4 regions of the Streptomyces montanus genome follow, and region 4 is predicted to be linked to each of the others. Evidence: riboswitches for the same ligand, from Rfam matches in the RefSeq annotation. Region 4 holds a riboswitch; each other region holds the start of a gene.
What was found. Region 4 has a riboswitch for cobalamin ahead of FE633_RS31895 (ribonucleoside-diphosphate reductase subunit alpha). Riboswitches for the same ligand answer to the same signal wherever they lie in the genome.
Positions count from the first base shown of each region.

Region 1: linked by a shared signal. The riboswitch ahead of FE633_RS30370 (cobalamin biosynthesis protein) and the one ahead of FE633_RS31895 (ribonucleoside-diphosphate reductase subunit alpha) in region 4 are both predicted to bind cobalamin.
Region 2: linked by a shared signal. The riboswitch ahead of FE633_RS17800 (ABC transporter substrate-binding protein) and the one ahead of FE633_RS31895 (ribonucleoside-diphosphate reductase subunit alpha) in region 4 are both predicted to bind cobalamin.
Region 3: linked by a shared signal. The riboswitch ahead of FE633_RS26170 (CbtB domain-containing protein) and the one ahead of FE633_RS31895 (ribonucleoside-diphosphate reductase subunit alpha) in region 4 are both predicted to bind cobalamin.

Region 1 is NZ_VBZC01000039.1:81,073-88,717, reverse strand. Features, by position in the region: gene FE633_RS30380 (inorganic phosphate transporter) at 1-322, shown strand, start outside; gene FE633_RS30375 (hypothetical protein) at 357-578, shown strand; cobalamin riboswitch at 740-880, shown strand; gene FE633_RS30370 (cobalamin biosynthesis protein) at 991-2,007, shown strand; gene FE633_RS30365 (cobyric acid synthase) at 2,004-3,512, shown strand; gene cobN (cobaltochelatase subunit CobN) at 3,509-7,162, shown strand; gene FE633_RS30355 (putative cobaltochelatase) at 7,159-7,645, shown strand, end outside.
Region 2 is NZ_VBZC01000017.1:133,818-141,462, reverse strand. Features, by position in the region: gene FE633_RS17815 (AraC family transcriptional regulator) at 1-783, opposite strand, end outside; gene FE633_RS17810 (ABC transporter ATP-binding protein) at 858-1,655, opposite strand; gene FE633_RS17805 (FecCD family ABC transporter permease) at 1,652-2,704, opposite strand; gene FE633_RS17800 (ABC transporter substrate-binding protein) at 2,712-3,764, opposite strand; cobalamin riboswitch at 3,835-4,036, opposite strand; gene FE633_RS17795 (glycoside hydrolase family 2 TIM barrel-domain containing protein) at 4,278-7,645, shown strand, end outside.
Region 3 is NZ_VBZC01000031.1:5,247-12,891, forward strand. Features, by position in the region: gene FE633_RS26135 (LLM class flavin-dependent oxidoreductase) at 1-551, opposite strand, end outside; gene FE633_RS26140 (SRPBCC family protein) at 551-1,084, opposite strand; gene FE633_RS26145 (winged helix-turn-helix transcriptional regulator) at 1,199-1,696, opposite strand; gene FE633_RS26150 (MFS transporter) at 2,178-3,800, shown strand; gene FE633_RS26155 (hypothetical protein) at 3,824-4,183, opposite strand; gene FE633_RS26160 (acyl-CoA dehydrogenase family protein) at 4,373-5,563, opposite strand; gene FE633_RS26165 (CbtA family protein) at 5,739-6,506, opposite strand; gene FE633_RS26170 (CbtB domain-containing protein) at 6,537-6,770, opposite strand; cobalamin riboswitch at 6,807-6,947, opposite strand; gene FE633_RS26175 (histidine phosphatase family protein) at 7,078-7,645, shown strand, end outside.
Region 4 is NZ_VBZC01000043.1:53,795-61,439, reverse strand. Features, by position in the region: gene cyc1 (epi-isozizaene synthase) at 1-484, shown strand, start outside; gene FE633_RS31915 (bifunctional albaflavenone monooxygenase/terpene synthase) at 481-1,854, shown strand; gene FE633_RS31910 (GlxA family transcriptional regulator) at 1,876-2,841, opposite strand; gene FE633_RS31905 (hypothetical protein) at 2,935-3,192, shown strand; gene FE633_RS31900 (ribonucleotide-diphosphate reductase subunit beta) at 3,105-4,118, opposite strand; gene FE633_RS31895 (ribonucleoside-diphosphate reductase subunit alpha) at 4,118-6,544, opposite strand; cobalamin riboswitch at 6,685-6,821, opposite strand; gene FE633_RS31890 (GNAT family N-acetyltransferase) at 6,885-7,391, opposite strand; gene mctP (monocarboxylate uptake permease MctP) at 7,618-7,645, opposite strand, start outside.

The DNA of each region.
Region 1 (7,645 bases), on a different contig from region 4:
CGCCGCGGCCCTGGTCGCCGCGATCGCGGAGTACGCGACCTCCTTCGGCACCTGGGGCACGTCGCTCGTCGCCGTCTTCCTGGTCGCGTCGAGCGCCGCCATCTGGGTGGTCTCCCGCCGCGAGGTGGTCGACCACACCAACGTCAACGACACCGACACCGAGGAACTCGCTGGTGTGGTGACCACGGCCCTCGCCGCCGTCGCCCCACCCCCGGCCGGCACCGTGACGGAGGTCCTCACGGACACCGCCCAGGCCTCCAGCGAGACCTCGGCGAACTCGTCTGCGTCATCGGCGTCGTCGGCGTCGTCGGCCGCTGTCTGAGCATCGAGCACCCAGGCACGAAGGAAGAATCAGCATGCACATCGACTGGGCAGCCCTCGGCTCCGTCTTCGGAGTCAGCCTCATCGCCACCATCGCCCTCGTGGGCCTGTTCACCCTCGGCATCGTCGGTCTCTCGCGACGCGAGCAGGCCTCGGCGCAGGGCGACTCGGCCGCCCTCGCGGTCACCGGCGCGTACGCCTGCTTCGCGGCGTGCGCGGCGGCGGTGGCGTACGGGATCTATCTGATCGTGGCCTGACCCGGACCTCACTGGTCCACACGCCGTTCCGCGGGCGGGTAAGTGCATGCCGCACTTACCCGCCCGCGGGGTTTTTCGCGTGGCGCCTCGAGGCGGCCGCGCCACACACCGCGTGTGGGCCTCAGCACACTCTCCTTGCGCAGGTCAACAGCAAGTTGACGGGTCTTCCAACCCGTGGTGGACTGCCGGAGCCATATACGGCGGCAGGAGAGGAAGCCGGTGCGAGTCCGGCGCGGTCCCGCCACTGTCACCGGGGAATCGATCCCCCGGGAGCCAGGAACTCTCGCCGTCGGTCTCGTCGAGCCAGGGCGTGGACACCCTGAGTGAGGACATATCGCCATGCGCGGCTGCCTGTTGCGGTTCAGTGTGCCGAGTACGAGGGTTCTGCCTGACGTAGCGACGGGCTGAGCCGATGCGTGCCGATCGCGTCTTCGCGTACGGCGCCGCCGCCGGCCTCCTCGGTGACCTGCTCCTCGGCGATCCTCGCCGCGGGCATCCGGTCGCCGCGTTCGGCCGGGCCGCGGGTGCCGTGGAACGGGTGCTGTGGCGGGACCACCGGGGGTGGGGCGCCCTGCACACCACTGTGTGCGTGGGTGGTGCCGTGTCCCTCGCCGCCGTCGCCGCCTCGGCCGTACGTCCCTCCCGTACCGCCTCCGTCGCGCTCACCGCCGCCGCCACCTGGGCCGTGGTCGGGGGGACTTCGCTCGGGCGCGAGGCGCGGGCCGTCGGCGAGGCGCTGGCCGCCGGGGACATCGAAGCGGCCCGGGAGCGGCTGCCGCACCTGTGCGGGCGGGACCCGCAGGCACTGGACGCCGACGGGATCGCGCGGGCCGTCGTCGAGTCCGTCGCCGAGAACACCTCCGACGCGGTCGTGGGCGCTCTGGTGTGGGGCGCGGTCGCCGGAGTCCCCGGACTCGTGGGCTTCCGCGCCGTGAACACACTGGACGCGATGGTCGGGCACAAGTCGCCCAAGTACCGGCGGTACGGGTGGGCTTCCGCGCGGCTCGACGATGTTGCCGGGTGGCCGGGGGCGCGGCTGACTGCCGTGCTCGCGGCCGTCGCGGGAAGCGATCCGCGGTCGGCCGTACGCGCCTGGCGTACCGACGCCTCGAAGCACCCGAGCCCCAACGCCGGGCCCGTGGAGGCGTCGTTCGCGGGGGCGCTCGGGGTGCGGCTGGGCGGGACGCTGTCGTACGCGGGGCGTGTTGAGCATCGGCCTGTGCTGAACGGGGAGGGGCGTTCTGTGCAAGTGGGAGACATTGAGAGGGCTGTTCGGTTGTCGCGGAGGGTTGGCTGGCTTGCGCTCGGGGTGAGTGCGGCGGGTGCGCTGCTGCGGGGGCCGGTTTCAAGGCGCCCGGTGCTGCAGGCTGTGCCCACCCGTTCCGCCCTGCGGAACGACTGCCCACAGCAGTGGGGGCGTGCCTCATGAGTGGGGGGCTGCTTGTCGCCGGGACCACTTCCGACGCCGGTAAGAGCGTCGTCACCGCCGGGATCTGCCGGTGGCTGGTGCGGCAGGGCGTGAAGGTCGCGCCGTTCAAGGCGCAGAACATGTCCCTCAACTCGTTCGTCACGCGCGAAGGCGCCGAGATCGGGCGGGCGCAGGCCATGCAGGCACAGGCGTGCCGTGTCGAACCCACCGCGCTCATGAATCCCGTGCTGCTCAAGCCCGGCAGCGAGCGGAGCAGTCAGGTGGTGCTCATGGGCAAGCCCGTGGGTGAGCTGAGTGCGCGCGGGTACCACGGCGGGCGGCAGGAACAACTTCTCGGGACCGTCCTCGACTGTCTCGCCGAGTTGCGGGGCACGTATGACGCGGTGATCTGTGAGGGGGCGGGGAGTCCTGCCGAGATCAATCTGCGGCGCACCGACATCGTGAACATGGGGATCGCCAGGAACGCCCGGCTTCCCGTGCTCGTCGTCGGCGACATCGACCGCGGGGGCGTCTTCGCCTCGTTCTTCGGGACCGTCGCCCTGCTGTCCCGCGAGGACCAGGAACTCGTCGCCGGGTTCCTCGTCAACAAGTTCCGCGGGGACGTGTCACTGCTGGAGCCCGGCCTTGACATGCTGCACGGGCTCACCGGGAGGCACACGTACGGCGTGCTGCCCTTCCGGCACGGCCTCGGCATCGACGAGGAGGACGGGCTGCGGGTCTCCCTGCGGGGGACGGTACGGGAATCCAACGTCGCGCCGCCCGTCGGCGAGGACGTCCTGCGCGTCGCCGTCTGCGCCATCCCGCTCATGTCCAACTTCACGGATGTCGACGCGCTGGCCGCCGAACCCGGTGTCGTCGTGCGGTTCGTGGACCGGCCCGAGGAACTCGCCGACGCGGATCTGGTGGTGATCCCCGGCACCCGGGGGACCGTCCGTGCCCTGGAGTGGCTCCGGGAGCGCGGGCTCGCCGACGCGCTCGTCCGCAGGGCCGCCGACGGCCGCCCCGTACTCGGCATCTGCGGCGGTTTCCAGATCCTCGGCGAGCACATCGAGGACGACGTCGAGTCCCGGGCGGGACAGGTCGACGGGCTCGGGGTCCTGCCCGTACGGGTGCGGTTCGCCCGTGAGAAGACCCTCACCCGCCCCGTTGGGGAGGCGCTCGGCGAGCACGTCGACGGTTACGAGATCCACCACGGGATCGCCGAGGTCGCAGGCGGCGAGCCCTTCTTGGACGGCTGCCGGGTCGGCGCCGTCTGGGGCACGCACTGGCACGGCTCGCTGGAGTCGGACGGATTCCGGCGAGCCTTCCTGCGCGAGGTGGCGGCCGCCGCGGGGCGCCGCTTCGTACCGGCCCCCGACACGTCGTTCGCCGCGCTGCGCGAGGAACAGCTCGACCGGCTCGGCGACCTGATCGAGGAACACGCGGACACGGACGCGCTGTTGCGGCTCATCGAGTCGGGCGCGCCGCAAGACCTGCCTTTCATTCCACCGGGAGCGCCCGCATGAGCACAGTGTTGTTGTTGTCGACCGCCGACACCGATCTGCTGGCGGCGCGTGCCTCCGGTGCCTCGTACCGGATCGGCAACCCGACCCGGGTCGATGTCGCGGAGGAACTGCCCGCGCTCGTCGAGGGCTCGGACATCGCCGTCGTACGGCTGCTGGGCGGCAAGCGTGCCTGGGAGGAGGGGCTGGCCGCGCTCAAGGCGTCCGGCGTCCCGACCGTGCTGCTCGGCGGCGAGGCCGTGCCCGACGCGGAGTTGATGGCCGAGTCGTCCGTGCCGGCGGGTGTGGTGGCGGAGGCGCTGCGGTACCTCGTCGAAGGCGGCCCGGACAACCTCACCGAACTGGCCCGGTTCCTGTCCGACACCGTGCTGCTCACGGGTGAGGGCTTCGTCGAGCCGCAGAAGATGCCCGACTACGGGGTTCATGGGGAGCGTCCGCGGATCGAGGGCCGCCCGACCGTCGGCGTCCTCTTCTACCGGGCGCACGAGCTGTCCGGCAACACCGCGTTCGTGGACACCCTGTGCGACGCGATCGAGGCGCGGGGCGCCAACGCCCTCCCGGTGTACTGCGGTTCGCTGCGGGGCGCCGACGCCGGCCTGTACGAGATTCTCGGGCGGGCCGACGCGCTCGTCGCCACCGTGCTCGCGGCCGGCGGCACGCACGCCTCCCAGGCGTCCGCGGGCGGCGACGAGGAGGCGTGGGACATCGGGGCGCTCGCCGACCTCAATGTCCCCGTACTGCAAGGGCTCTGCCTGACCTCGTCGAGGAGCGCCTGGGACGAGTCCGACGCCGCCCTCGCCCCGATGGACGCGGCGATGCAGGTCGCGATCCCGGAGTTCGACGGACGGCTGATCACGGTCCCCTTCTCCTTCAAGGAGCAGGGGCCTGACGACGTCCCGGTGTACGTCGCCGACCCGGAGCGGGCCGCGCGGGTCGCCGGGATCGCCGCACGGCACGCGCTGTTGAAGCACAAGGCGAACGCCGACAAGAAGCTCGCCCTCGTCTTCACCGCCTACCCGACCAAGCACTCGCGCGTCGGCAACGCGGTCGGCCTCGACACGCCCGCCTCCGCCGTACGGGTCCTCGACGCGCTGCGCGACGCCGGGTACGCCCTCACCGAGTACCCCGCGGGCGGCGACGAGTTGATCCACCGGCTCATCGCGGCCGGCGGCCACGACGTCGAGTGGCTGACGGAGGAGCAACTGGCCGCCGCGCCCGCGCGCGTACCGCTGGCCGACTACCGGGCGTGGTTCGACAAGCTCGATCCCGGGCTGCGGGACAGCATGCTGGAGGCGTGGGGCGAGCCGCCGGGCTCCCTGTACGTGGACGGCGACGACATCGTGCTCGCCTCCCTGCAGTTCGGGAACGTCGTCGTCATGATCCAGCCGCCGCGCGGCTTCGGCGAGAACCCGATCGCGATCTACCACGACCCGGACATGCCGCCGTCGCACCACTACATGGCGGCCTACCGGTGGCTGGAGAACTCGTTCGGCGCCGACGCGATCGTGCACATGGGCAAGCACGGCACCATGGAGTGGCTGCCGGGCAAGGGACTCGGGCTGAGCGGGGGCTGTGCGCCGGACGCGGTCCTCGGCGACCTGCCCCTGATCTACCCCTTCATCGTCAACGACCCCGGCGAGGGCACCCAGGCCAAGCGCCGCGGGCACGCCACGGTCGTCGACCACCTCGTACCGCCCATGGCGCGCGCCGACACGTACGGCGACCTGGCCAAGCTGGAGCAGCTCCTCGACGAGTACGCCCTCGTCTCCGACCTGGACCCGACGAAGGCCCCGGCGGTACGCGCCCAGATCTGGACGCTGGTCAAGGCGGCCGAGCTGCACCACGACCTGCATGTGGACGATCAGCCGGACGACGACGAGTTCGACGAGTTCGTCATGCACATCGACGGCTATCTGTGCGAGATCAAGGACGTACAGATCCGCGACGGCCTGCACATCCTGGGCGGCGGGCCGGTGGACGAGGCCCGCGTCAACCTCGTCCTCGCCGTGCTGCGCGCCTCCCAGGTGTGGGGCGGACAGGCGAACGCCCTGCCGGGGCTGCGCGCCTCGCTGGCCGAGCACTTCGGGCTGGTCGAGAAGGAGCTGCTGGCCGAGCCGGGAGCGCCGGTGAAGGTGCCGGTCGAGCTGACGGACCTGGTGGACGGCCCGTCCCGTTCGGCCGCCGACGCCATCGACCTGCTGGAGCAGCTGTGCCGGCGGATCGCCGAGGGCATGGAGGAGCGCGACTGGGCGGTCGCGGAGAGCCGTGCTCTCGTACGGGACGTCCTGGGCACCGAACTCCCGGACGCGGTCGCCGTGCTGGAGTTCGCGTGCACCGAGGTCGTGCCCCGGCTCGCCCGCACCACCGACGAGATCGGCCACATCCTCAAGGCGCTGGACGGCGGTTACATTCCGGCGGGCCCGTCGGGCTCCCCCACGCGCGGACTGGTCAACGTCCTGCCGACCGGCCGGAACTTCTACTCCGTCGACCCCAAGGCCATTCCGTCCCGGCTGAGTTGGGAGGTCGGGCAGTCGCTCGCGGACTCGCTCGTGGCCCGCTATCTGCAGGACACGGGTGAGTACCCGAAGTCCGTCGGCCTCACCGTCTGGGGTACGTCGGCGATGCGCACCCAGGGCGACGACATCGCCGAGATCCTGGCGCTGCTCGGCTGCCGCCCGGTCTGGGACGACGCCTCGCGCCGGGTGACCGGCTTCGAGGTCGTGTCCCTGGAGGAGCTGGGCCGGCCGCGCATCGACGTCACGGTCCGTATCTCCGGCTTCTTCCGGGACGCTTTCCCGCACGTGGTCGGTCTGATCGACGACGCGGTGCGGGCGGTGGCCGAGCTGGACGAGCCGGCTGACAGGAACTTCGTACGGGCGCATGCCGACGAGGACACCGCCGAGCACGGCGACAGGCGGCGCGCGACGGCCCGTATCTTCGGCTCGAAGCCGGGGGCGTACGGGGCGGGTCTGCTCCCGCTGATCGACGCCCGCAACTGGCGCTCCGACGCCGACCTCGCCGAGGTGTACGCGGTGTGGGGCGGCTATGCGTACGGGCGCGGGCTCGACGGGCGGACGGCTCGGGGAGACATGGAGACGGCGTTCCGGCGGATCGCGGTCGCCGCGAAGAACGTGGACACGCGTGAGCACGATCTCGTCGACGCGGACGACTACTTCCAGTACCACGGCGGGATGGTCGCCATGGTGCGGCATCTGACCGGCGCCTCCCCTGAGGCGTACGTGGGTGATTCGGCCGTACCGGACCAGGTGAAGACCCGGACGCTGGGCGAGGAGACGCACCGCGTCTTCCGCGCCCGCGTGGTCAACCCGCGCTGGATGGCCGCGATGCGGCGGCACGGCTACAAGGGCGCCTTCGAGATGGCGGCGACCGTCGACTACCTCTTCGGTTACGACGCCACGGCCGGGGTCGTGGACGACTGGATGTACGAGAAGCTCAGCGCGGAGTACGTCTTCGACGCGGAGAACCAGGACTTCATGAAGAAGTCCAACCCCTGGGCGCTGCGCGGCATCACGGAGCGGCTGCTGGAGGCGGCGGACCGCGGGCTGTGGGCGGAGCCCGACGCGGACACGATCGAGCGGCTGCGTGCCACGTATCTGGAGCTCGAAGGCGACTTGGAGGGCGACGACCAGTGAGTACCCCGTTTCCATTTACGGCCGTTGTCGGTCAGGACGACCTGCGGCTCGCGCTGCTGCTGAACGCCGTGTCGCCCGCGGTGGGCGGTGTCCTTGTCCGTGGGGAGAAGGGCACGGCCAAGTCCACGGCCGTACGCGCCCTGTCGGCGCTCATGCCGGAGGTGGGCGTCGTCGCCGGGTGCCGTTTCTCCTGCGACCCGGCCTCCCCCGACCCCGCCTGCCCGGACGGGCCGCACGAGACCGGGCCCGGTACGGCACGTCCCGCGCGCATGGTCGAACTGCCCGTCGGCGCCTCCGAGGACCGGCTCGTGGGGGCGCTGGACATCGAGCGGGCGCTCGCCGAGGGCGTGAAGGCCTTCGAGCCCGGCCTGCTCGCCGACGCCCACCGCGGGATCCTCTACGTCGACGAAGTCAACCTGCTCCACGACCACCTGGTCGACCTGCTGCTCGACGCGGCGGCGATGGGTGCCTCGTACGTCGAGC
Region 2 (7,645 bases), on a different contig from region 4:
GTCCGCGTAGCCGTGGTCGGCGGCCAGGCCCGCGAGGTCGGGGAGGCCGGTGAGGGTCCCCCCGATCGAGCGGAGTCGGGAGTGGGGGAGGGTGGCCAGGCGGCGGCGTGCCAGGTCGAAGCGGATGACCCGGGCGGCCGCCTTGGGGGTGAGTCCGATCTCCTCGCGGAAGCGGTTGCGCAGGTGCCGCTCGCTGAAGCCGATGTCGGCGGCGAGTTTGCCGACGCGCAGGCGGCCGCCGGCGGACAGCAGTCGCTGCCAGGCGTGCGCGATCGGGACGGCGGAGGTCGCCCTCAGGCCCTCGTGATCGGACATGCGGCGCAGCAGCCAGTTGTCGACGACGCGGAAGCGGGCGGCCCAGTCGGTGGCGTCGTGCAGCCTGTCGTGGACCTCGCGTACTCCCGCGCCCAGGACGTCGTCGGCGTGGACGTCGATCCCGGTCAGTTCCCCCGCGGGCAGTCCCAGCAGGATGCGTGCGCCCAGCGGGCTGATCGCGACCTGGATGCCGGACTGCCGTCCGGGGATGTCGATGAGTGCGGGCGTGAGGTGCAGGCCGCCCAGCAGGGTGGGGTAGTCGCCGGGGGCGGCACCAGGGTCGGGGTGGGCGGCCATGCTCAGGGGTTCGTCGAGCGTGAGGATCAGCGTCAGCCACGGCGAGGGCAGCCCGCGGTGCTGGGCGTGCGGGACGCCGCGCTGGCGGTAGCCGGAGTACCAGCCGACCAGCCCTCGCAGCGGCGGCGCCGGAGCCGCCCGCACCGCCTCGTCCACGAACGCGCCACTCATGCGGTCATTGTCCTGCGCCCGCCCGCGCGGCGCAGCAGACGGGTTGCGAGCGAGGGCCGTCGGTGCCCACCACTTCAGCCGGGCGGGAGTGCGCCCAGGAACCGTATGTGGGGGCGGTCGTCGGGGCCTTCGCGGGTGACGGCAGCCCGTACGCCGTAGACGTCGCCGATGAGGCTGGCGGTGAGGACGTCACGCGGGCTGCCGCAGGCCACCACCCTGCCCTGTTTGAGGACGACCAGTTGGTCGCTGTACATCGCGGCCAGATTGAGGTCGTGCAGCGCGATGACGCTGGTGAGGCGGAGTTCGGTGATCAGGGCCAGCAGGGCCAGTTGGTGCTGGATGTCCAGGTGGTTGGTGGGTTCGTCCAGCAGCAGTTCCCGTGGCTCCTGGGCGAGGGCACGGGCGATCTGGACCCGCTGGCGTTCGCCGCCGGAGAGGGTGTGCCAGGGCCGGTGGGCCTTGTCGGTCAGACCGGTGCGGGCCAGGGCGGTGCGGACGGCTTCCTCGTCGACCGCGGAGGTGGGTGTCCAGGCGCGGCGGTGCGGGATCCGGCCGAGACGTACGACGTCGTGGACGGTCAACGCGACCTGGGTGTCGACCTGTTGCTCTACGACGGCGATGCGCCGCGCGACCGCCCTGCGGCCCACCTGATCCAAGGGGCGGCCATCCAGGGTGATGACACCTGAGGCCGGGGCGAGCACGCCGGCGAGGAGACGCAGCAGCGTGGATTTGCCCGAGCCGTTGGGGCCGAGCAGACCGGTGACCGTGCCCGGGCGGGGTGTGAGGCTCACCCCGTCCAGGATCAACGTGCCGTCGGCGGTGCGGGTGACTCGCTCGGCGCGCAGCCCCGTGGTCTCGTCGAGGTCGGTCATCGCGTGCCCCTGGTGCGGTACAGGACGGCGACGAACGCCGGTACGCCGATCAGCGAGGTCACCACGCCCACCGGTACCTCCTGCGGGTCCAGCACCGTACGGGCGAGCGTGTCGACCCACACCAGGAACACCGCCCCGGCCAGGGCGGTGGCCGGCAGCAGCCGCGTATGCCCGGATCCGGTCAACGCGCGGGCGGCGTGCGGCAGCACCAGGCCGACGAAACCGATCGCCCCGGCCGAGCTGACCAGGGCGGCCGTCAGCAGGGCGGTCGCGCACAGCAGTTGCAGCCGGGTGCGGGCCACGTACACGCCCAGCGAGGCGGCGGCGTCCTGCCCGAAAGCGAACGCGTCGAGCGCGCGGGCGTGTCCGGCGCAGACCAGCAGCGTCACCGCCAGCACGGCCGTGCACACCCTCGCATCGGTCCAGTCGGCTCCGCTGAGCGAGCCGAGGAGCCAGAACAGCACCCCCCGAGTGGTCTCCGCGTCGGCTGCGGTCATCACGACGAAGGAGGTGAGCGCGGAGAACAGTTGCATGGCGGCGACGCCGGCGAGCACCACCCGGTCCGTGGTGCCGCCGAGGGTGTGGCTGAGCAGCAGCACCAGCGCGAAGGAGACCACGGCGCCGAGGAACGCGCCCCCGGAGACCGACAGGACACCGCCGCCCGCGCCGAGTACGACGACCACCACCGCCCCGGTCGAGGCTCCGGAGGAGACGCCCAGCACGAACGGGTCGGCGAGCGGGTTGCGCAGCAGCGACTGCATCACGGCGCCGCACACGGCGAGGCCCGCGCCGCAGACGGCCGCCAACAGGGTCCGCGGGAGACGCAGGTTCCATACGATGCCGTCCCGGATGGGCGTCAACTCCCTGTGTCCCCACCCCAGATGGGCCGCCACCGCGGACCACACGTCACCGACGCCGATGTCCGCCGGGCCGATGGTGATCGCCACGGCGACCGAGGCGCAGAGCACGGCAAGACCGGCCGCCCAGGCCAGGACCTGCCACACTCCGCGCACCGTGGCCGGTGCGACGGTCAGCGGGGCGGTGCTCATTCCGCGCTCATTCCGCGAGCTCGTGGGTGCGCAGCGCCGCCGCCACCTTCTCGATGCCCTCGACGGTCCGGATCGTCGGGTTCATGGCCTGTCCGGACAGCAGCACGTACCGTTTCTCCTTCACCGCGGTCATGTTCCGAGTGACGGGATCGGACTCCAGGAACTCGATCTTCTTGGCTGCGGTCTCGGCGGTCTGCTGCTTTCGGGTCAGGTCACCGATGACGAGGACGTCGGGGTCGCGGTCGGCAATGGTCTCCCAGTTGACCTGGGGCCATTCCTCGTGGGAGTCGTCGAAGACGTTCCTCGCACCGATCCGGCGGGTGACGATGCCGGGGGCGCCGCAGCAGCCCGCCAGGTACGGGGACTGGGAGTTGGCGAACCAGTACAGGAGAGTGACATCGTCGGCGTCGAGGCCGGAAGTGGCCTTCTTCACCCGGGCCTTCAGAGCGGCCACGAGCTGCTCGCCGCGAGCCTCGACGCCGAAGATCCTGGCCAGGTCGCGCACTTCACCGTAGACGGCGTCCATGGTCAGTGGCCGAGTACGCGCGCCGTCGCCGTCGCCGCTGTTGTCCTTGGCGACGCAGTCGGAGGGGGAGAGATAGGTGGGCACGCCGAGCTTGTCGAACTGCTCGCGCGGGGCCACGCCGCCCTTGCCGAGGGTGGAGGCGAAGGAGGCGGCGACGAAGTCGGGTTCGGTGTCCAGCACCTTCTCGAAGGAGGGCGCGTCCTCGGCCAGCCGCTTCACCTTGGCGTTGGCCTTCTCGAGTCCCTTCGCCACCGGGTCGGTCCAGGTGGCCGTGCCCGCCATGCGGTCGGCCAGCCCGAGGGAGAGCATGATCTCGGTCGTGCCTTGATTGAGGGAGACGGCCCGCCGCGGAGGACCGTCGATGCGGACCTTGCGCCCGCAGTTCTCCAACGTGATCGGATAACCGGCGGACTTGCTCTTCGCGGGGCTCCTGTCCGACGAGCCGGAGGAGCCGGAGGAGCCGCCGCAGCCGGTCAGCAGCAGGGCACCGGCCAGGAACAAGGCGGTATGACGGACGGGGCGTGCGAGCGGCACGGAAGCTTCCTTCGGCGTCGAGGGCTCATGCGCGAAGCCCGGTCGTACGATGTTCCCCCGGCCGTTTTCTCGGTGCCCGAGGCTGCCAGTAGGTCTTCGGACTTGGGGTCACCCGGACGAAGCGCCTTCCCGGACCGCGATCGCCGTCCAGTGGCCGTTTGCCTCGCCCGTCGCCCTCACCGCTGCGCGTCAGCTCCGGATTCACACCGGATTCCCTGATCCGTGCACGTACGGGTACGCACACGAGTACGACTGGCTCCGGCAAGCTACCACAGGCCCCTCACACCCCCGGGTCGTCAGTCCTCAGGAACACACCAGGAACAAACAAAGTCCGACAGGATCATTGCTCCGAATGTGTTCGGGTTCTAGGGTTTCTCTGGCTCACCAGGTGTCTTAGTCATCAGCAGTCGCGTTCTGGCCCTGACACCAACTTCCGTATGTCCGCAGCTTCGACAGGATCTGACGCTCCCTCAGTCCGTGCACCGCACTGTCGTACCGAGGAAGGCCATGGTCATGCCGCACCCGCACCGCCACCCACACGTGTCACCCACGGATCGGCCCCACCGCCCCGAGCGGGCGGTCGTCAGCCGCCGTCGTCTCCTTGAGGGAGGAGCCGCCGTCCTCGGCGCGCTCACCCTGTCCGCGTCGTCCGCCGTGGCGCACCCGGCCCGCCGGCGCGAGGCGGCGGACGGATCTCCGGAGTGGAACGGCAACATCGACGTTTTCCAGCTGGGGACCGAGCCACCGCACACCACGCTCATGCCGTACGCGGACGTCAGACAGGCACTCGCCGGCGACCGCACGCGCTCGCCGTACCGCCAGAGCCTCGACGGGAAGTGGAAGTTCGCCTACGCGGACCGCCCCGACGACCGGGACACCGACTTCTACCGCACCGACGTCGACGACTCCTCCTGGGACACCATCCCCGTCCCCTCGGCCTGGCAGCTGCACGGCTACGACTTCCCGATCTACATCAACATCACCTACCCGTGGTGGGGCCCCAACGGCCTGGGCGAGGAAGCGCAGCCGCCGGCCGCCCCGACGCGTTACAACCCCGTGGGCCAGTACCGGCGCACCTTCACGGTTCCTCGCAACTGGTCGGGACGACGGACGTTCCTGCACTTCGAAGGCGTCAAGTCCGCCCACTACGTGTGGATCAACGGCGAGTTGGCGGGCTACCACGAGGACTCCTACGTCCCCGCGGAGTACGACATCACCCCGCATCTCAAGCCCGGCACCAACCAGATCGCGGTGGAGGTGTACCGCTACTCCGACGGCGACTGGCTGGAGGACCAGGACATGATCCGGCTGAGCGGGATCTTCCGCTCGGTCTACCTCTACTCCACGCCGGACGTCCACCTGCGCGACTTCAAGCTGGACACCCCGCTGAGCGACGACTGCACGGCCGCCGAGCTGTCCGTGACCGCGAGTGTGCGCGGCTACGGGGACGCCGCTCGGGACTCCGGCAAGTACGCCGTCGAGACCCAGCTCTACGACGCGCGCGGCCACGCCGTCTGGTCCCGTCCGCTGCAGCAGTCCGTCGACCTCGGCTCCGCTCCGGCCGGCGAGGACGTCTCCGTACGGGCCGCCAAAGCCGTGCCCGCGCCGAAGCTCTGGTCGGCCGAGCACCCCTACCTCTACACCGCCGTACTGCGGCTGCGCGACCCGGCGGGCAAGGTGATCGAGACCCTGTCGCACCGGGTCGGAATACGCGAGTTCGCGCTCAAGGACGGGCTGATGCGCATCAACGGCAAGCCCGTGTCCTTCCGGGGCACGAACCGCCACGAGATGCACCCCGACCGCGGCACGGCGCTTACCCGCGCGGACATGGTCCGTGACATGGAAATCCTCAAGCGGATCAACATCAACAGCGTCCGCACCTCGCACTACCCCAACAACCCGCTGTGGTACGAGCTCGCCGACGAGTACGGCCTGTACCTCGTGGACGAGACCAACCTCGAGACCCACGGCATCCGTGACGAGTACCCGGGCGACCACGCCGACTGGAGCAAGGCCTGCGTGGCCCGCGCCCAGAACATGGTCCACCGGGACAAGAACCACGCCTCGGTCGTCATCTGGTCGCTCGGCAACGAGGCCGGCGGCGGCAGCACGTTCGTCGCCATGCACGACTGGATCCGGTCGTACGACCCGACCCGCGTCATCCAGTACGAGGGCGACGACCGCCCGGAGATCAGCGACATCCGCTCGGAGATGTACGAGAGCCCCGCGCGCGTCGAGGCCCGCGCCAAGGACACCGGCGACACCCGCCCGTACGTCATGATCGAGTACTCGCATTCCATGGGGAACTCGACCGGCAACTTCAAGAAGTACTGGGACGTCGTGCGGCGGCACGACGTGCTGCAGGGCGGATGGATCTGGGACTTCGTCGACCAGTCCCTGAGCTGGCCGACCCTCACGCGTGCGCTGTTCACTGAGGCCGGGCCGGCCGCGCTGCGCGGTGAGATCCAGGCCGGCAGCGCGACCTTCGACCGCGAGAAGGGCGTGTCCGGCAGCACCACCTTCGCCCGCGACACCGGCCTCGACATCACCGGCTCCCTGACGCTGGAGGCCTGGGTCACCCCGCATGTGACCGGCTACCACCAGCCCCTCCTCGCCAAGGGCGATACCCAGTACGCCCTGAAGCAGACGAACAAGAACCTGGAGTTCTTCATCCACGGCGGCGGCCAGTGGGTCACCGCGAGCTGGGCGCTGCCGGACGGCTGGACCGGCAAGGAGCACCACATCGCGGGCGTCTTCGACGCGGAGGCGGGCACGCTGACCCTCTACGTCGACGGTGAGGTGAAGGCCACCAGAACCACCACCCGGCGGCCCGGCAGCAACACCGCACCGCTCACGCTCGCCACCGACGCCGACAACCCGACCCGGGAGTTCAGCGGCACGATCCGTCGGGCGCGCGTCTACGCCCGCGCCCTCTCCGCGGCCGAGCTCGCATCCGACGGGCGCGGCCCCGGCGGCGACGGGGTGCGATTCTGGTTCGACGCGGCCACCGTCAAGGTCACCGAGAAGCGGCCGAAGGAGCGCACCTTCTTCGCGTACGGCGGCGACTGGGGCGACCACCCCAACGACGGCGCCTTCGTCGCGGACGGCATCGTCACCGCCGACCGCGGACACACCGGCAAGGCCGCGGAGGTCAAGCAGATCTACCAGGCCATCAACGCCGCACCGGCCTCCGGCGGCGACACCGTCACCTCCGGGCGGGTCACCCTCACCAACGAGTACCTATTCACCAACGTCAGTGAATTCGACGGCCGTTGGACCCTCGTCGCCGACGGTGAGGTGGTGCAGCGCGGGAAGCTGAGCCGTGCGCAACTGGACGTTCCGCCGCTGTCGAGCAAAGAGATCACCGTTCCCGTGAAGCTGCCGGACGACCAGGCGCCGGGCACCGAGTACTTCCTTCAGCTGTCGTTCACCACCAAGGAGCCCACGAAGTGGGCGAAGGCCGGCTTCGAGGTGGCGAAGCGGCAACTCGCCGTCGCCGCCGACAGCCCGGTGGTCAAGCCCGTGCCGCTGGAGCGCGTACCCGCACTGCGCCACAAGGACGGCGACGCGTCGGTCACCGTCACGGGCAAGGGCTTCTCCGGCAAGGGCTTCTCCGTCACCGTCGACAAGTCGAGCGGGGTCATCACCTCGTACGAGGCGGGCGGCACCCGGCTGATCAGCTCCGGACCCGCGCCGAACTTCTGGCGGGCGCCGACCGACAACGACTACGGCAACGGCCAGCACACCCGCAACCAGACCTGGCGCGACGCCGGCGCCCGCCGCAAGGTGACCGACGTGAGCGTGCGCGCGCTGCGCGACAAAGCCGTCGAGATCAAGGTCAGCGGCACGCTGCCGACCACCGTCGAGTCCACGTACACCAC
Region 3 (7,645 bases), on a different contig from region 4:
GTGCCCAGCCAGCCGTCGGCGATCTCACCGGTCAGGTGCAGCATCTTCGGCGAGAGGGTGGCCAGGTAGACGGGGATGTCGTACTCGGCGCGCATCGACAGACGCATGGGTTTCGCCTCGCCCGGCAGAGGGATTTGGAACTCCCGCCCGGAATAGGAGACCTTCTCGCCCGAGGCGGCCTGGCGCACGATCTCGACAGTCTCGCGCATGCGCGACAGCGGCCGTGCGAAGGGCACGCCGTGGAGTCCTTCGATCACCTGAGGTCCGGAGGGGCCCAGCCCGAGGAGGAAGCGCCCCTGGGAAATCTGCGACAGCGTGATCGCGGCGCGGGCGATGGCCATCGGCGTGCGGGTGCCGAGCTGGATGATCCCGGATCCGAGAAGCATGCGCTCGGTCTTCGCGGCTAGGTAACCCAGCGGCGAAGGCGCCTCGGAGCCCCATGCCTCCGCCACCCAGCAGATGTCCAGACCGAGTTTCTCCGCCTCGGTGACGTAGTCGACGATCTCCCGCCAGTCGGCTCCGGAGGCTTCGATCGTGGTGGAGGTACGCATCAGAGGCTCGCCTCGCCCGATGCCTCGGTGCTCTCGGCCAGCTTCTTGATCTCTTCAAGGGTGCAGTTCATGTTGGCCTCGAACTCCCGCATGCGCACGAAGACGATCTTCTGCTCCTTCTCCGGCATGCGATCGATGGCGAAGGAGAGACCCGAGCGGGCCGGCCCCATCTGCATCCACTGCCGCAGCAGTGTGCCGCCGTCCTCCGGCTTCAGAGTGAACCGCCAGAGGGCAGTGGGGTGTTGTGGATCCTCGACCGCCCAGGCGAGCACGCTCGGCGGCTCGTACTCGACGATGTGGGACGTGGTGGCCCACTCCCCCAACGCTTCATGCTTGCTCCGGCCGACGAATCGGGCTCCTAGAGCAGGGCCGCTCCTGCCGTCCAGCCATTCCACCGCCTGCAGCTCGGAACTCATGCGCGGCATCAGCTCGATGTCGGACACCAACGCCCACACTTGCGTCGGCGCCGCGGCGATCCAGGTGTGGACCTCAGCCGTCGGCTTGTCCGCATAGCGCGCGCCCGTCCACTCCATGATCCCGCGGCCTCCTCGCCTTCCGAGAACCTCTCTTGCCAGTACCTGACCAGTAAAGTTGCGTAGATAGACTCACTTGTCAAGGGTGGACACAGCCCTCACGGAGCTGTTGAGTCAGTCCGCGAAACGCTCCCGCACATCCGGCCGTTCGGCCAAATGCGGTGGATAGCCGGGGCCCATCCGGGGGCGAGTGTTGTCCGCGGTCATGGGCTCGCCGCAGGCGGCGCACACCACCTCGGCATGGGTCTCCTGCCCGCACACCTCGTGACGCATCGCCACCGGCGGGCCCGCTTCACCGGCCAGCCAGCGGTCTCCCCACCGGTTCATCACCAGCAGCACGCCAAAGAAGTCGCGCCCCTTCTCGGTGAGCACGTAGTCGCACCGGACCGGCTCCGTCTGGTACGGCCGCTTCTCCAGCAGCCCCTCCTCCACCAGCCGGCGCAGCCGGTCCGTCAGCGTGTTACGGGCGATCCCCAGCGACTCCTGGAACGCGTCGAACCGCCGGATCCCGTAGAACGCCTCACGCAGCACCAACGGCGTCCACCAGTCCCCGAGCAGGTCCATGGTCCGCGCGATCGAGCAGGGCCACTGCGCAAAGGATGTCCGTCTCATGACGGCCAGCATAGGTTCGTCCAGTCGTGAGACCCAGCAGGTAGACCGAGCAGCGGGCACTACGCGGCACTGCGAGGGCTCCTCATCCAGCACGCCGAAGATCTCGCACGGAAGATCGACAAAGCAAGTGACCTCGCGCAGCCGAACCCGATCCGCCGGGACTGAGTTCTGAAGGCCATGGTGAATGACGCAGAAATGGTGCTCGGTAAAGCGTCAGGTGAGTGCCAGTGTTCCGGCAGTCTTGGGCGGGCAGGAGCTGCGGTTTGGCGTGGGCACCGAGCAGGGATCGCAGGACGCGGTGCGACAGCTCACTGGAGGGCATGAAATCCGCTCAGTCGCAACCCTCCGGAAGTCATGAAATCCTTCAACTCGCAAATCCGCCAGAGGGCGCAAAATTACTCAGTCCGCAAATCCGGCAGAGGGCATACAGTCCGTTCAGCCGCAACAGTATTGAACAAGAAATTCTAAGCTTGACGGCGTCGTGGAGTTTGCTTATGGTCCAGTCGTTCAGGTTCCCGCCGATCGATATCCGAAGGTGTTCATGACCCCGCCTCCAACGTTGCCGAAGTCCAGGCAGCAGTTGATTCTTGCCGTTCTTATGCTGTGTTCACTGCTGATTTGGATAGAAAATACCGTCCTGAGTACTACGCTGGAGACCCTTGCAGACCCGGTCCGTGGACTGGGGGCCAATCCCGGTCAGCTGCAATGGGCGACCGGTTCGTACACTCTGGCCTTCGCCACATTGATGTTCACTGCAGGCGCATTGGGCGATCGGTTCGGTCACCGGACTGTGTTCTCCAGTGGGTTGGTGATCTTCGCCGGGTCCTCGCTGTGGGCGGCGTACGCAAGCGATGCGGGCCAGCTGATTGCAGCTCGAGCTGCGATGGGGGTGGGCAGCGCGCTGATCACGCCCGCCATGATGGCCATCCTTATATGGACCTTTACCGGCCCCGCGCGGGCTGCCGCGATCGGCATTTTCTCGACGTCGGCCGGTGTCGGAATGGCTGCCGGCCCGGTGCTGGCGGGGTTCCTGCTCGATCATTTCTGGTGGGGCTCGGTCTTTCTGATCAATGTTCCGGTCGCGGCATTGGCGCTGGTCGGGCTTGCCGTGCTGGTTCCGAATTTCCGCAGCCCCACTCCGCGACCACTGGACCCCGCTGGAATGTTGCTGTCGATCAGTGGGCTCGTGGCGTTGGCCTACGGGCTGATCCGGGCGGGCCAGGTGGCGGTGTGGAGTCGTACCGACGTCTGGGCGCCGATTGTTGTCGGTCTAATTCTGCTGGCCGTTTTCGTACTCGTCGAACTGCGTGTCAAGGTGCCCAGCTTTGATCCGCGAATGTTCACGCAACGCACATTCGGTGGCGGAAATATGGCGCTCGGATTGCTGCTCTTCGGTGTGGCCACCATCACCTTTTATAACGCGTTCTACCTGCAAGGCGCGCTCGGATTTTCGCCGATGAAGGCGGGTTTGGCCAATATCCCGACCGCATTCGGCGCGCTCGCGGGGGCGCCCCTTGCCTCGCGCCTGGTTCGCCACCTGCCGCTACGCCTTGTCACCGTGCCGGCGCTAACCGTGGCTGCGCTGACCATGGGCGGGTACGGGTTCCTCGGACTGCAAACTCCACTCGTCTGGATCGAGATTCTGTTGTTGATACAGGGTCTCTCGATCGGCATGGTGATCGGCCCCGTTACGGCCGCATTGATCAGCGACCTGCCGTTGGAACAGGCAGGTGCAGGATCGGCCGTCACCAACACCGTGCGACAAACCGGCAGTGTGATCGGAATCGCAGTAGGCGGCACGATCATGTCGATCACGTACCGACGTGCGATCGAACCTTCGCTGGAGGGTGCACCCGGTCCGGTGCAGGATCAGGCGCGAGTTTCCGCCGAACAGGCCCGCCACGTCGCCACCACTGTCCACCGGCCCACTCTTGCTCAGGCTGCTGATAATGCGTTTATCCATGCTATGCACGTCGGCGCGGGCTGGATCGCGGTCATCGCGCTCCTCGGAGCAGCTGTGCTGCTGACGACCTTGCCTGCTGCCGGAAAGAAGAAGGGTCCGACACCGGAGCCGGACTACGAAGAGGCCCGCAGCTCCGTCTGAGAGTGTGATGGCGGAACCCAGGCTCAGGCTCGCCGCAGGGCAGCATCAAATACCAGCTTCCGCAGCTCAGCGGGCGCATTGGGTGCATCTCGCCAAGCGTCTGCGATCGCGAGAAGCGCCTCCCACGCGAGCTCGGCAGCGACGCCGGGCTGACCGGTGTCGATGTCGGCGAACAGCCGCTTGCAGAGGACGTTGGTGACGTTATACAGGGCGCCCGAGGCACGGGCCACATCGGCCACACCCGAGTCCGCAGCATGACACGGTTCACCGGGAAGCCGAATGGCAACCGAACCCGCGGAGTAACTCCGCCCATGAACGAAGTCGCGCAGAGCGCAGAGTTGATCTCGGGTCGGCAGGGACGGCTGGACAATGCGCTCGGTCACCAGCCGACTCCATCGGTGCCGCCCCCGCCTGCCGCCCCGACGCCGGCTCCAACTCCCGTGGCCAGGTTCCAACTACCGTGTCCCGGCTCAACATCACCAGAGGTTCTCGCACAGGCTCTCACCCACCGGGCCAGGCTCGGTGCCAACCATCCCTCTTATGTGCCAACTAAGAATCCTCGTCACACCGAGCTAACGCCGTACCCGGGGCATCCCCAAGCCGATCCACGAGATGATCTCGCGCTGGATCTCGTTGTTTCCGCCGCCGAAGGTGAAGATGACGGCCGAGCGGTAACCGCGTTCCAGTTCGCCGTGGAGCACCGTGCCCGCCGAGCCCTCCTTGAGAACGCCCGCCGCCGCGACGATCTCCATGAGCCAGGCGTACGCGTCCCGGCGCGCCTCGGAGCCGTACACCTTCACGGCGGAGGCGTCCTGCGGGGTGAGCGTGCCCTCCTGGACGGCGTTCACCATCTGCCAGTTGAGGAGCTTCATCGCGTCGAGCCGGGTGTGGGTCTGGGCGAGGCGGCGGCGTACCCAGGGCAGGTCGACGACGCGGTGGCCGTCGGCGAGCTTGGTCTCCATCGCCCAGCGCTGCACGTCGTGCAGGGCGCGGATGGCCATGGTGCCGTGCGCGGCGAGGGTGACGCGTTCGTGGTTGAGCTGGTTGGTGATCAGCCGCCAGCCCTTGTTCTCCTCCCCTACCCGGCGCGAGGCGGGGACCCGGATGTTCTCGTAGTAGCTCGCGGTGGTGTCGTGCGAGGCGAGCGTGTTGATCAGGGTGCAGGAGTAGCCGGGGTCGGAGGTCGGCACGAGGAGCATGGTGATGCCCTTGTGCGGTGGGGCATCCGGGTCGGTGCGTACGGCGAGCCAGACCCAGTCGGCGGTGTCCCCGTTGGTCGTCCAGATCTTCTGCCCGTTGACCGTGTAGTGGCCGGTGGCCTCGTCGCCTTCCCGTACGGCCCGCGTCTTGAGCGATGCCAGGTCCGTGCCCGCGTCGGGCTCGCTGTAGCCGATCGCGAAGTCGATCTCGCCGGAGAGGATCTTCGGCAGGAAGTACGCCTTCTGTTCGTCCGTGCCGAACTGCATGATCGTCGGGCCGACCGTGTTCAGCGCCATCAGCGGCAGGGGTACGCCCGCCTGGGCGGCTTCGTCGAAGAAGATGAACTGTTCCATCGGGCTCAGCCCGCGCCCGCCGTACTCCTTCGGCCAGCCCACCCCTAGCCAGCCGTCGGTGCCGAGCCGGCGAATGGTCTCGCGGTAGAACCGCTTCTGGGCCGCGGGGTCGCCGTATCGCGTGTGGACGTCGTCCGGCACCAACTCGGCGAAGTAGGCGCGCAGTTCGGTGCGCAGTCGCTGCTGCTCCGGCGTGTATTCGAGATGCACGGCGCCTCCTGGCTCCCACGGGGCTCCGCTGGCCTGCTGCTCCGGCCACCCGGACCCGACCCGGACCTGACGGCGGACACCGTAGAACGTGTTTCAGAAATTGGGAACACACAACAGTGGGGGCGCGCAGAAAGGGCCCCCGGACAACCGGGGGCCCTTATCGGCGCTCAACCTCTCAGTGTGCGACAGGAGTTGCCTGTGCTGCGGCCCCGTTCTGCTGAGCGGCAGCCGTACGCGGTGCCAGCACGCGCTCCGCCAGGAGCCCGAAGACCAGGCCGTACGCGGTCCACAGGGTCACCTGGATGGCGAGTGCCGCCAGCCGGTACTGCCACAGCAAGGTTCCGGAGAAGCCCTCCGGGACCTCGTTGAACGACGGCAGGAACGCGTACGCCAGACCGACGAGCAGGACGAAGAACGCGCCCGCCGCCACGGTGGCGTTCCAGTTGCCCAGGCGCGGCGCGAGGCGCTTGCCCAGGATCACGGTGCCGACGGCCAGTAGGACGCCGAGCACGACCATCAGGAAGTACAGCGTGGTCCGCTGGTTGAGGGTGTCGGGGTTGCCGACGGCCGGCGGGTTGGGCGGGTACTTCAGGAAGGGCACGACGTACACCGCGAGCAGGCCCGCGGTCGCCAGCAGCAGGGCGCTCGCGCGCGGACCGAAGCGGCCGATCCTGCCGAGGGCGAAGCAGTAGGCGAGCGCGGCGATACCGCCGAATGCGACCCCGTAGACGAGGACACCGGTGGACAGGCCCGCGGTGGACTGCATCGTGCGGCTGACGAGTTCGGTGCCGCCGTGCTCGTGGGAGTGGGCCTCCTCGTATGCGATCGCCGCGTCGACGCGCGGTTCACCCAGGAAGTACGCGACGACCAGGGCGAGCAGGCCCGCGGCGAGACCCGCGAGCATGCCACGCACCAGGAGGTTTCTGACGGTGATGGAGTTCATCGAGTTGTCCTGTTCGGTTCCTTGTCGCCGTCAGTGGCAGGGGAAGCCGAGCAGGTGGCGGGCGTCGTGCACCCACTCGTGCACACCCTCACCGGAGACCAGGGAGGTGGCGCCCTGCTCGGCGCCGACGAAGTAGAGCAGGACCAGCATCAGGATGCCGAAGAAGACCGCCCAGGGGGCGATCGCGCCGATCGGCAGCTTGGCCGGCACGGCGGCCGGTGCGGCAGGGGTGGTTGCGCTCGGCTGAGCGACGGAGTGGGCCATGGCAGGACCTCCTGGGGGAACTCGCGTCCCGACTCGGTGGTGCACAGGACGACGGCCACGGGTCTGACTTGCCCGAACTGCACCGCTCCTGGGTGGAGGCGGTCGGTACGGCTTACAGTGGCGCGACCGTGCCGGATTCTCACCGGCTTCCGTCGAACCGTCGTCAATATCGACGAGAACGTACCGCGAAGCGGGGACGCGGCCAAGGGCGCACGGAGTTCGGAAGGTGCGCCGGTGTCCTGGTCACGGCATCAATTCCGGGCGCTGCCAAGGGTGTTGAGCTCTGTTGAGCACGAGAGGGGGACTGATGACGAGCCGAGTGATGTTGATCTCACCAGCGATCAGTGCGGCGCTGCGGGAGGCACGTTTCGACGACGGATGCCCGGTCGACGCCGCCGGGCTGCGGAACGCGGAGGCGGCCGCGGGTTCGCTGCCCGCCCCGGACCGGGCCCTGTTCTCCCCCGGCGTGCGCTGCCGCGACACCGCCGCCGCCCTCGGCCTCGACGCCGCGGCAGAGCCCGAGGTGGCGGGGCTGGACGTGGGCCGCTGGCGTGGCGCCACCCTGGCCGAAGTGAGCACCGACGAACCGGAGGCGGTCGCGCGGTGGCTGACGGACCCGTCCTGTGCCCCGCACGGCGGCGAGTCCCTGCACGGGCTGTGCGACCGGGTGGAGAAGTGGCTGGAATCGGCCGGCCAGTTCTCGGGCCGGATCGTCGCCGTCGTCGAGCCGGAGATCGTACGGGCCGTGATGGTACGGACGCTCGGGGCTCCGGAGTCGGCGTTCTGGCGCATCGACGTGCCGCCGCTGACCGGGACGGAGCTCAGTGGGCGGGACGGGCGCTGGAATGTCCGCGTGGGACGGGCGCTTGGGGACT
Region 4 (7,645 bases):
GATCTGGCTGGACCTCCTGGAGCCGAGTGCGGAGTACGAACTCCCCAATGCCGTACTGCGAAATCCCGCATACCGGCGGGCGGCCCTTCTGTGCCAGGATTTCGCCGCCTGGTACAACGATCTCTGTTCGCTCCCCAAGGAAATCGCGGGCGACGAGGTTCACAATCTCGGAATCAGCCTCATTCATCATGAGGGAATGTCGCTGGAAGAGGCCGTGAAGGAAGTCCGGCGCCGTATCGAGGGAGGCATCGCTGAATTCGTCGTCGTCGAACAGGAGGTATTGCGGTACGCCGACCGACTCGACGATGGGTCCGCGCAGGGTGCGGAATTGGCGGATGCCGTGCGGGTCTGTCTTTTCAATATGCGGAACTGGTTCAGTTCCGTGTACTGGTTCCACCACGAGTCCGGCCGGTACAGAGTCGACAGCTGGGACGACCGGTCGACACCCCCGTACGTCAACAACGAAACGGCAGGTGAGAAATGACCGTCGAGTCAGTCGGGCCGGAAGCCGTTCAGATACCGGAGCCATGTACTCCGCCCCTCGCGGGAGGCGGTGTCCCGGGCCTCGGGCACGGCTGGAAACTGATGCGCGACCCGCTGGGCTTCCTGGCCCGGCTGCGTGACCACGGTGACGTCGTCCGGCTCAGGCTGGGCCCGAAGACGGTGTACGCCGTCACCACGCCGGCCCTCACCGGGGCGCTGGCGCTGAGCCCCGCCTACGAGATCGGCGGACCCCTGTGGGAGTCCCTGGAAGGCCTGCTGGGCAAGAACGGCGTGGCGACCGCCAACGGGCCGATGCACCGGCGCCAGCGGCGGACGATCCAGCCCGCGTTCCGGCTCGAGGCCATCCCCGAGTACGCCTCGGTGATGGAGGAGGAGGCGTACGCGTTCGCCGCACGGTGGCAGCCCGGGGAGACGATCGACTGTACGTCGGAGGCGTTCCGGGTCGCCGTCCGCGTCGCGGCACGCTGCTTGCTGCGCATCGAGTTCATGGACGAGCGGGCCGAGCGACTGTGCGTCGCGCTCGCCACGGTGTTCCGCGGCATGTACCGGCGCATGGTGATCCCGGCCGGACCGCTCTATGGGCTGCCAATTCCCGCCAATCGCAGATTCAACCGAGCATTGGCCGATCTGCATCTGGTCGTCGACGAGATCATCGCCGAGCGTCGCTCATCCGGTCAAAAGCCGGACGATTTGCTGACGGCGTTGCTGGAGGCGAAGGACGGGAATGGCGACCCCATCAGCGAACAGGAGATCCACGACCAGGTCGTCGCGATACTCACTCCCGGCGGCGAAACCATCGCCTCAATGGTCGTGTCGCTCCTGCACGTGCTCACCGAACACCCGGATCACGCCGCCAGGATCCGCGAAGAGGCTGAATCCGTCACGGGGGGCGGTCGGCCTGTCGCATTCGGCGACATCAGGAAGCTGTCCCACACGAACAATGTCATCGTCGAGACGATGCGACTGCGTCCCGCCGTATGGATTCTGACGCGGCGGGCGGTGACCGAAACCGAACTCGGCGGCTATCGCATTCCAGCCGGGGCCGACATCGTGTACAGCCCGTATGCGATCCAGCGCGATCCGCGTTCGTACGAGCGGCACCTGGAGTTCGACCCGGACCGCTGGCTTCCGGAACGCTCCAAGGACGTGCCGAAGTACGCGATGAGGCCGTTCGGTGTGGGCAACCGGAAGTGCCCCGGTGACCACTTCTCGATGGCCCAGCTGACGCTCATCACGGCGACGGTGGCGTCCAAGTGGCGCTTCGAGCACGTGCCCGAGTCCAACGGCGCGCCACGGGTCGGCATCACGCTGCGGCCGAACCGGCTGCTGCTGAAGCCCATACCGCTCTGAGCCCGAGCGGCCGGCGCACGTTCAGGCGGCTGCCTCAGGGCCCCTGAACGTGCGCCGGTACGCCTGCGGGGTCGTCCCCAGCGACCGTACGAACTGGTGGCGCAGCGCGGCCGCCGTCCCGAACCCGGTGCGGTCCGCGATCGCGTCCATCGTCTCGTCGGTGGCCTCCAGCAACCGCTGGGCCAGCAGCACCCGTTGGCGCAGGATCCAGCGGTACGGGGTGGTGCCCGTCTCCTGCTGGAAGCGGCGCGCGAACGTACGCGGGGACATGTGCGCACGGGCGGCGAGCTGTTCGACGGTCACCTCCTCGTCGAGATGACGCTCCATCCAGACGAGCACCTCGCCGACCGTGTCGCACCGCGAGCGCGGCAGCGGCCGCTCCACGTACTGGGCCTGGCCGCCGGCGCGGTGCGGTGGCACGACCATGCGGCGCGCGATGGCGTTGGCGACCTCGGGGCCCTGCTCCTTGCGGACGATGTGCAGACAGGCGTCGATCCCGGCGGCCGTGCCGGCCGAGGTGACGACCGGGTCCTCGTCCACGTACAGCACGTCGGGTTCGACGATCGCCCGTGGATGGCGCCGGGCGAGCTCGTCCGCATGCCGCCAGTGAACGGTGCAGCGCCGCCCGTCGAGGAGCCCGGCGGCGCCCAGCACGAAGACGCCGGAGCAGACACTGAGCACCCGCGTGCCGCGGTCGGCGGCCCGGCGCAGGGCGTCGAGCAGCTCGGGCGGGTAGGTGCGCCCGATGTAGTTGCTCCCGGCCGGGACGGCGATCAGGTCGGCCTCTTCGAGCCGTTCGAGACCGTACGGCACGGAGACCGAGAACCCGGCGTGGGTGCTGAGCGTCGGGCCTTCCGCCGAGGCGACCGCGAAGTCGTACACCGGAAGGCCCTCGTCACTGCGGTCGAGGCCGAACACCTCGCACACGACACCCAGTTCGAAGGGATGTACGCCGTCGAGCAGGATGACGGCCACGTTGTTCAGCATGCTGCCAGTGTGCCCGAGGCCTGGCAGGAATTCGAGGGCGTACGGCAGTCCTGCCACTGACGGTAAGGAGCAACCGGCGCGACAGTGGTGTCCATGGATACACACATGGAAGCCCTCACCGGAATGCTGACCGTCCTCGGGATCCTCGCGGTCCTCGTCCTCCCCGCACTGATCGGCATCGCGCACGACAGGCGCATCGACCGTCAGCTCAGGGAGGCCGAGGACGCTTCGGCCGAGGACCGGAGCCGGAGGAGTCAGAAGAGTCAGAAGTCCTCGTCCAGGTCGACGGTGCCCTCCACCGCCACCTGGTACGCCGACGGACGCCGCTCGAAGAAGTTGGTCAGCTCCTGAACCCCCTGCAACTCCATGAAGGAGAAGGGGTTCTCGGAGCCGTACACCGGAGCGAAGCCGAGCCGCGTCAGGCGCTGGTCGGCGACGCACTCCAGATACTGCCGCATCGAGTCGGTGTTCATGCCCGGGAGACCGTCACCGCACAGGTCGCGCGCGAACTGCAGCTCGGCCTCGACGGCCTCCCGGAGCATGTCGGTGACCTGCTGCCGGAGCTCGTCGTCGAAGAGCTCCGGCTCCTCCTTGCGGACCGTGTCGACCACGTCGAAGGCGAAGGACATGTGCATCGTCTCGTCGCGGAACACCCAGTTGGTGCCGGTCGCCAGGCCGTGCAGCAGACCACGGCTGCGGAACCAGTAGACGTACGCGAAGGCACCGTAGAAGAAAAGACCCTCTATGCACGCCGCGAAGCAGATGAGGTTGAGCAGGAACCGGCGGCGGTCGGCCTGGCTCTCCAGCCGGTCCATCTTCTCCACCGAGTCCATCCACTTGAAGCAGAACGCGGCCTTCTCGCGGATGGACGGGATGTTCTCGACCGCGTCGAACGCGGCGGCGCGGTCCTCCGGGTCGGGGAGATAGGTGTCGAGCAGCGTCAAGTAGAACTGGACGTGCACGGCCTCCTCGAAGAGCTGCCTGGACAGATACAGGCGCGCCTCGGGGGAGTTGATGTGCTTGTAGAGGGTGAGCACCAGGTTGTTCGCGACGATCGAGTCGCCCGTCGCGAAGAACGCGACCAGACGCCCGATGAGGTGCTGCTCGCCCGGCGACAGCTTCGCGAGATCGGCCACGTCCGAGTGGAGGTCCACCTCCTCCACGGTCCAGGTGTTCTTGATCGCGTCCCGGTAGCGCTCGTAGAAGTCCGGGTAGCGCATGGGACGGAGAGTCAGCTCGAAGCCGGGGTCGAGGAGATTCTGGTGACGCTTCGTCATTACTGGCAGGCCTCGCAGGACTCGGGGTTTTCCAGGGAGCAGGCGACCGAGTCGGGGTCGGCGGCCTGCTGGACGGGGATGTTCTTCTGGGGCCGCGCCTGGGCGGCGGAGTTCGAACCGGCCGCGCGGGCGATCCGGGTCGCCGGGCGCGAGCGCAGGTAGTACGTCGTCTTCAGGCCCTGCTTCCAGGCGTACGCGTACATCGAGGAGAGCTTGCCGATGGTCGGCGTCTCCATGAAGAGGTTCAGGGACTGCGACTGGTCCAGGAACGGGGTGCGGGCGGCGGCCATGTCGACGAGACCGCGCTGCGGGATCTCCCACGCCGTGCGGTACAGCTCGCGCACGTCCTGGGGCACCCAGCTGAAGCCCTGCACCGAGCCGCCCGACTCGCGCAGCGCCTCGCGGGTCTGTGCGTCCCACAGGCCGAGCTTCTTCAGCTCGTCCACCAGGTACGAGTTGACCTGGAGGAACTCGCCGGACAGCGTCTCGCGCTTGAACAGGTTGGAGACCTGCGGCTCGATGCACTCGTAGACGCCCGCGATGGACGCGATGGTCGCGGTCGGGGCGATCGCCAGCAGCAGCGAGTTGCGCATGCCGACCGAGGCGATGCGCTCGCGCAGCGCGGCCCAGCGCTCGGGCCAGACGAGCTCCACGTCGAAGTGGTCGGGGTGGAGGACACCCTGGGCCGTACGTGTCTTCTCCCATGCCGGCAGCGGGCCGTTGCGTTCGGCGAGGTCGGTGGACGCCTCGTACGCGGCGAGCATGATGCGCTCGGCGATGCGGGTCGACAGGGCGCGCGCCCGCGGCGAGTCGAAGGGCAGCCGCAGCTTGAAGAACACGTCCTGCAGGCCCATCGCGCCCAGGCCCACCGGACGCCACTTGGCGTTGGAGCGGCCCGCCTGCTCGGTCGGGTAGAAGTTGATGTCGACGACGCGGTCGAGGAAGGTGACGGCGGTGCGGACGGTCTGGTCCAGCCGCTCCCAGTCGATGTCCTGGGAATCGGTGTCCACGAACGCCCCCAGGTTGACGGACCCCAGGTTGCACACGGCCGTCTCCCCGTCGTCCGTCACCTCCAGGATCTCCGTGCAGAGGTTCGAGGAGTGGACCGTGTGGCCGGGCAGGGCCGTCTGGTTGGCGGTGCGGTTGGCCGCGTCCTTGAAGGTCATCCAGCCGTTGCCGGTCTGCGCGAGGGTGCGCATCATGCGGCCGTACAGTTCGCGGGCCGGGATGGTCTTCTTCGCGAGTCCCGCGTCCTCGGCCTTGCGGTACGCGGCGTCGAACTCCTCGCCCCACAGGTCGACCAGCTCGGGCACGTCGGACGGCGAGAACAGCGACCACACGCGGTCCTCGGCGACCCGGCGCATGAACTCGTCCGGGACCCAGTGCGCCAGGTTCAGGTTGTGCGTACGCCGGGCGTCCTCACCGGTGTTGTCGCGCAGCTCCAGGAACTCCTCGATGTCGGAGTGCCAGGTCTCCAGGTAGACCGCGGCCGCGCCCTTGCGCCGGCCGCCCTGGTTCACCGCGGCGACCGAGGAGTCGAGGGTCTTCAGGAACGGGACGATGCCGTTGGAGTGCCCGTTCGTACCGCGGATCAGCGAACCACGGGAACGGACACGGGAGTACGCGATCCCGATGCCGCCCGCGTGCTTCGAGAGCCGGGCCACCTGGTGGTAGCGGTCGTAGAGGGAGTCGAGCTCGTCCTTCGGGGAGTCGAGGAGATAGCAGGACGACATCTGCGGGTGCCGCGTGCCGGAGTTGAAGAGCGTGGGGGAGGAGGGGAGGTAGTCGAGCCGGCTCATCAGGCCGTAGAGCGCGGCCACTTCGTCGACGGACCTGGTGTCTGTGGCGGGACCGGACGCCGTGTCGTCGGCGAGACCCGCGGCGACGCGCAGCAGGAAGTGCTGCGGGGTCTCGATGACGTACCGGGTGATCGGGTGTCGCAGAAGGTAGCGGCTGTGGAGGGTGCGCAGGCCGAAGTAGCCGAAGCGGTCGTCGCCGGCGGGGTCGATGAGCGCGTCGAGCCGGTCCTCGTGGACCCGTACGAACTCGGCGGTGCGATCGGCGATGAGACCTTCCCGATGCCCGACCGCGACGGACTCGGAGAAGGACCGTACGCCCTGCGAGGCGGCCTCGGCGGCGATACTGACCGTCAGCAGGCGCGCGGCCAGCTTCGAGTACACCGGGTCGTCGGAGATGAGGCCCGCGGCCACCTCGGTGGCCAGCACGCGCAGCTCCGTCTCGTCCGCGGTGGCGGACCGGCCGCGCAGCGCGGCGGCGGCGACCCTGCCGGGGTCGGCGTCGGGGAGGTCGGCGGTGAGGTCGGTCAAGGTCCGTAGCAACACGGTCCCCGGCCCGTCGGCTTCGGCCTCGGCCTGTGTCACGGTCGCCTCGGTCGCTGAAGCCGGATCGGCTGGCGCGATGGTCACGTGGGGGATCTCCCTCGCTCGGCAGGGGGCCCGCGGGAAGAGGGTTCGGGGCACACGGACGTACGCACTCTGCGCGGTGGTACGCCGCGTCCACCGGCCCACTCCGCGAGGCCCGGACGTCATCGGAACCCGGGCCGGACGGCCTGGGCACGCTGTCGGCAGGTCCTCGGACTGACGCTGGTACGCGAACGACTGGACGAACACGCACAAGTACACCGTTGCGGGACAGTTCCGGATTCGCACCGGATTCCCCTGCGGCGACAGCGAGCATGAGCATACATCTTGTGCCGGGCCGGGAAAGCACCCCTACATGTTGTGTCGCATGTCGGCTGTAAGAGTGTCAGAGCGTCAATTCGTAGGCGAGGAGAGTGATGTCGTCGAGGTGCGGAATCGGGTTCCAGTCGCGCTCGGGGGTGCGCCGGAAACCGAGGCGCTCGTAGATCCGGTGGGCGCTGTGCATGGCGCGCTGAGTGGACAGCACCATGCCTACGCAGCCGTCCGTGGCCCGTGCGCGCTCGACGCAGGCGCGTACGAGCGCCTCTCCTACGCCTCGGCCGCGGGCCTCCTTGGTGACCGCCAGCATCCGTATCTCGGCCTCGCCCGTGCGCGCGATGTCCGCCATCGGGCCGCCGGCCGGCACGAAGGTCACTCCTCCGAGCACGCGATCGTGCTCGGTGGCGACGAGCACGTCGGCGGCGGCGGCCCGCTTGGCCACGTTCCGCAGCTCACCGAGGTACCTGTCGCTCTCCCCGAAGTCCAGCAGCCCGTCCTGGAGGTATGCCTGCGCGGTGATCTCGCCGAGGGTGTCGTACTCCTCGGGGTCCGCTGCTCGGATCACGATGTCCATGCGATGCAGTGTGCACGACGGGTACGACGCCGGACCGCCGGGTTTTCTCGCCCCCGCCGCCCCTACCCGTCCCATCCCTGGGGGCTGCGCCCCCAGACCCCCCGTATCGGCCTGAACGGCCTCGTCCTCAAACGCCGGACGGGCTGAAGATCAGCCCGTCCGGCGTTTGAGGAGCGAGGTCTGGGGCGGAGCCCCAGGGGATGGGAATGGGTAGGGGCGGCCGCGGCTAGTGCGCGGAGCCCGCCGTCGCCGGA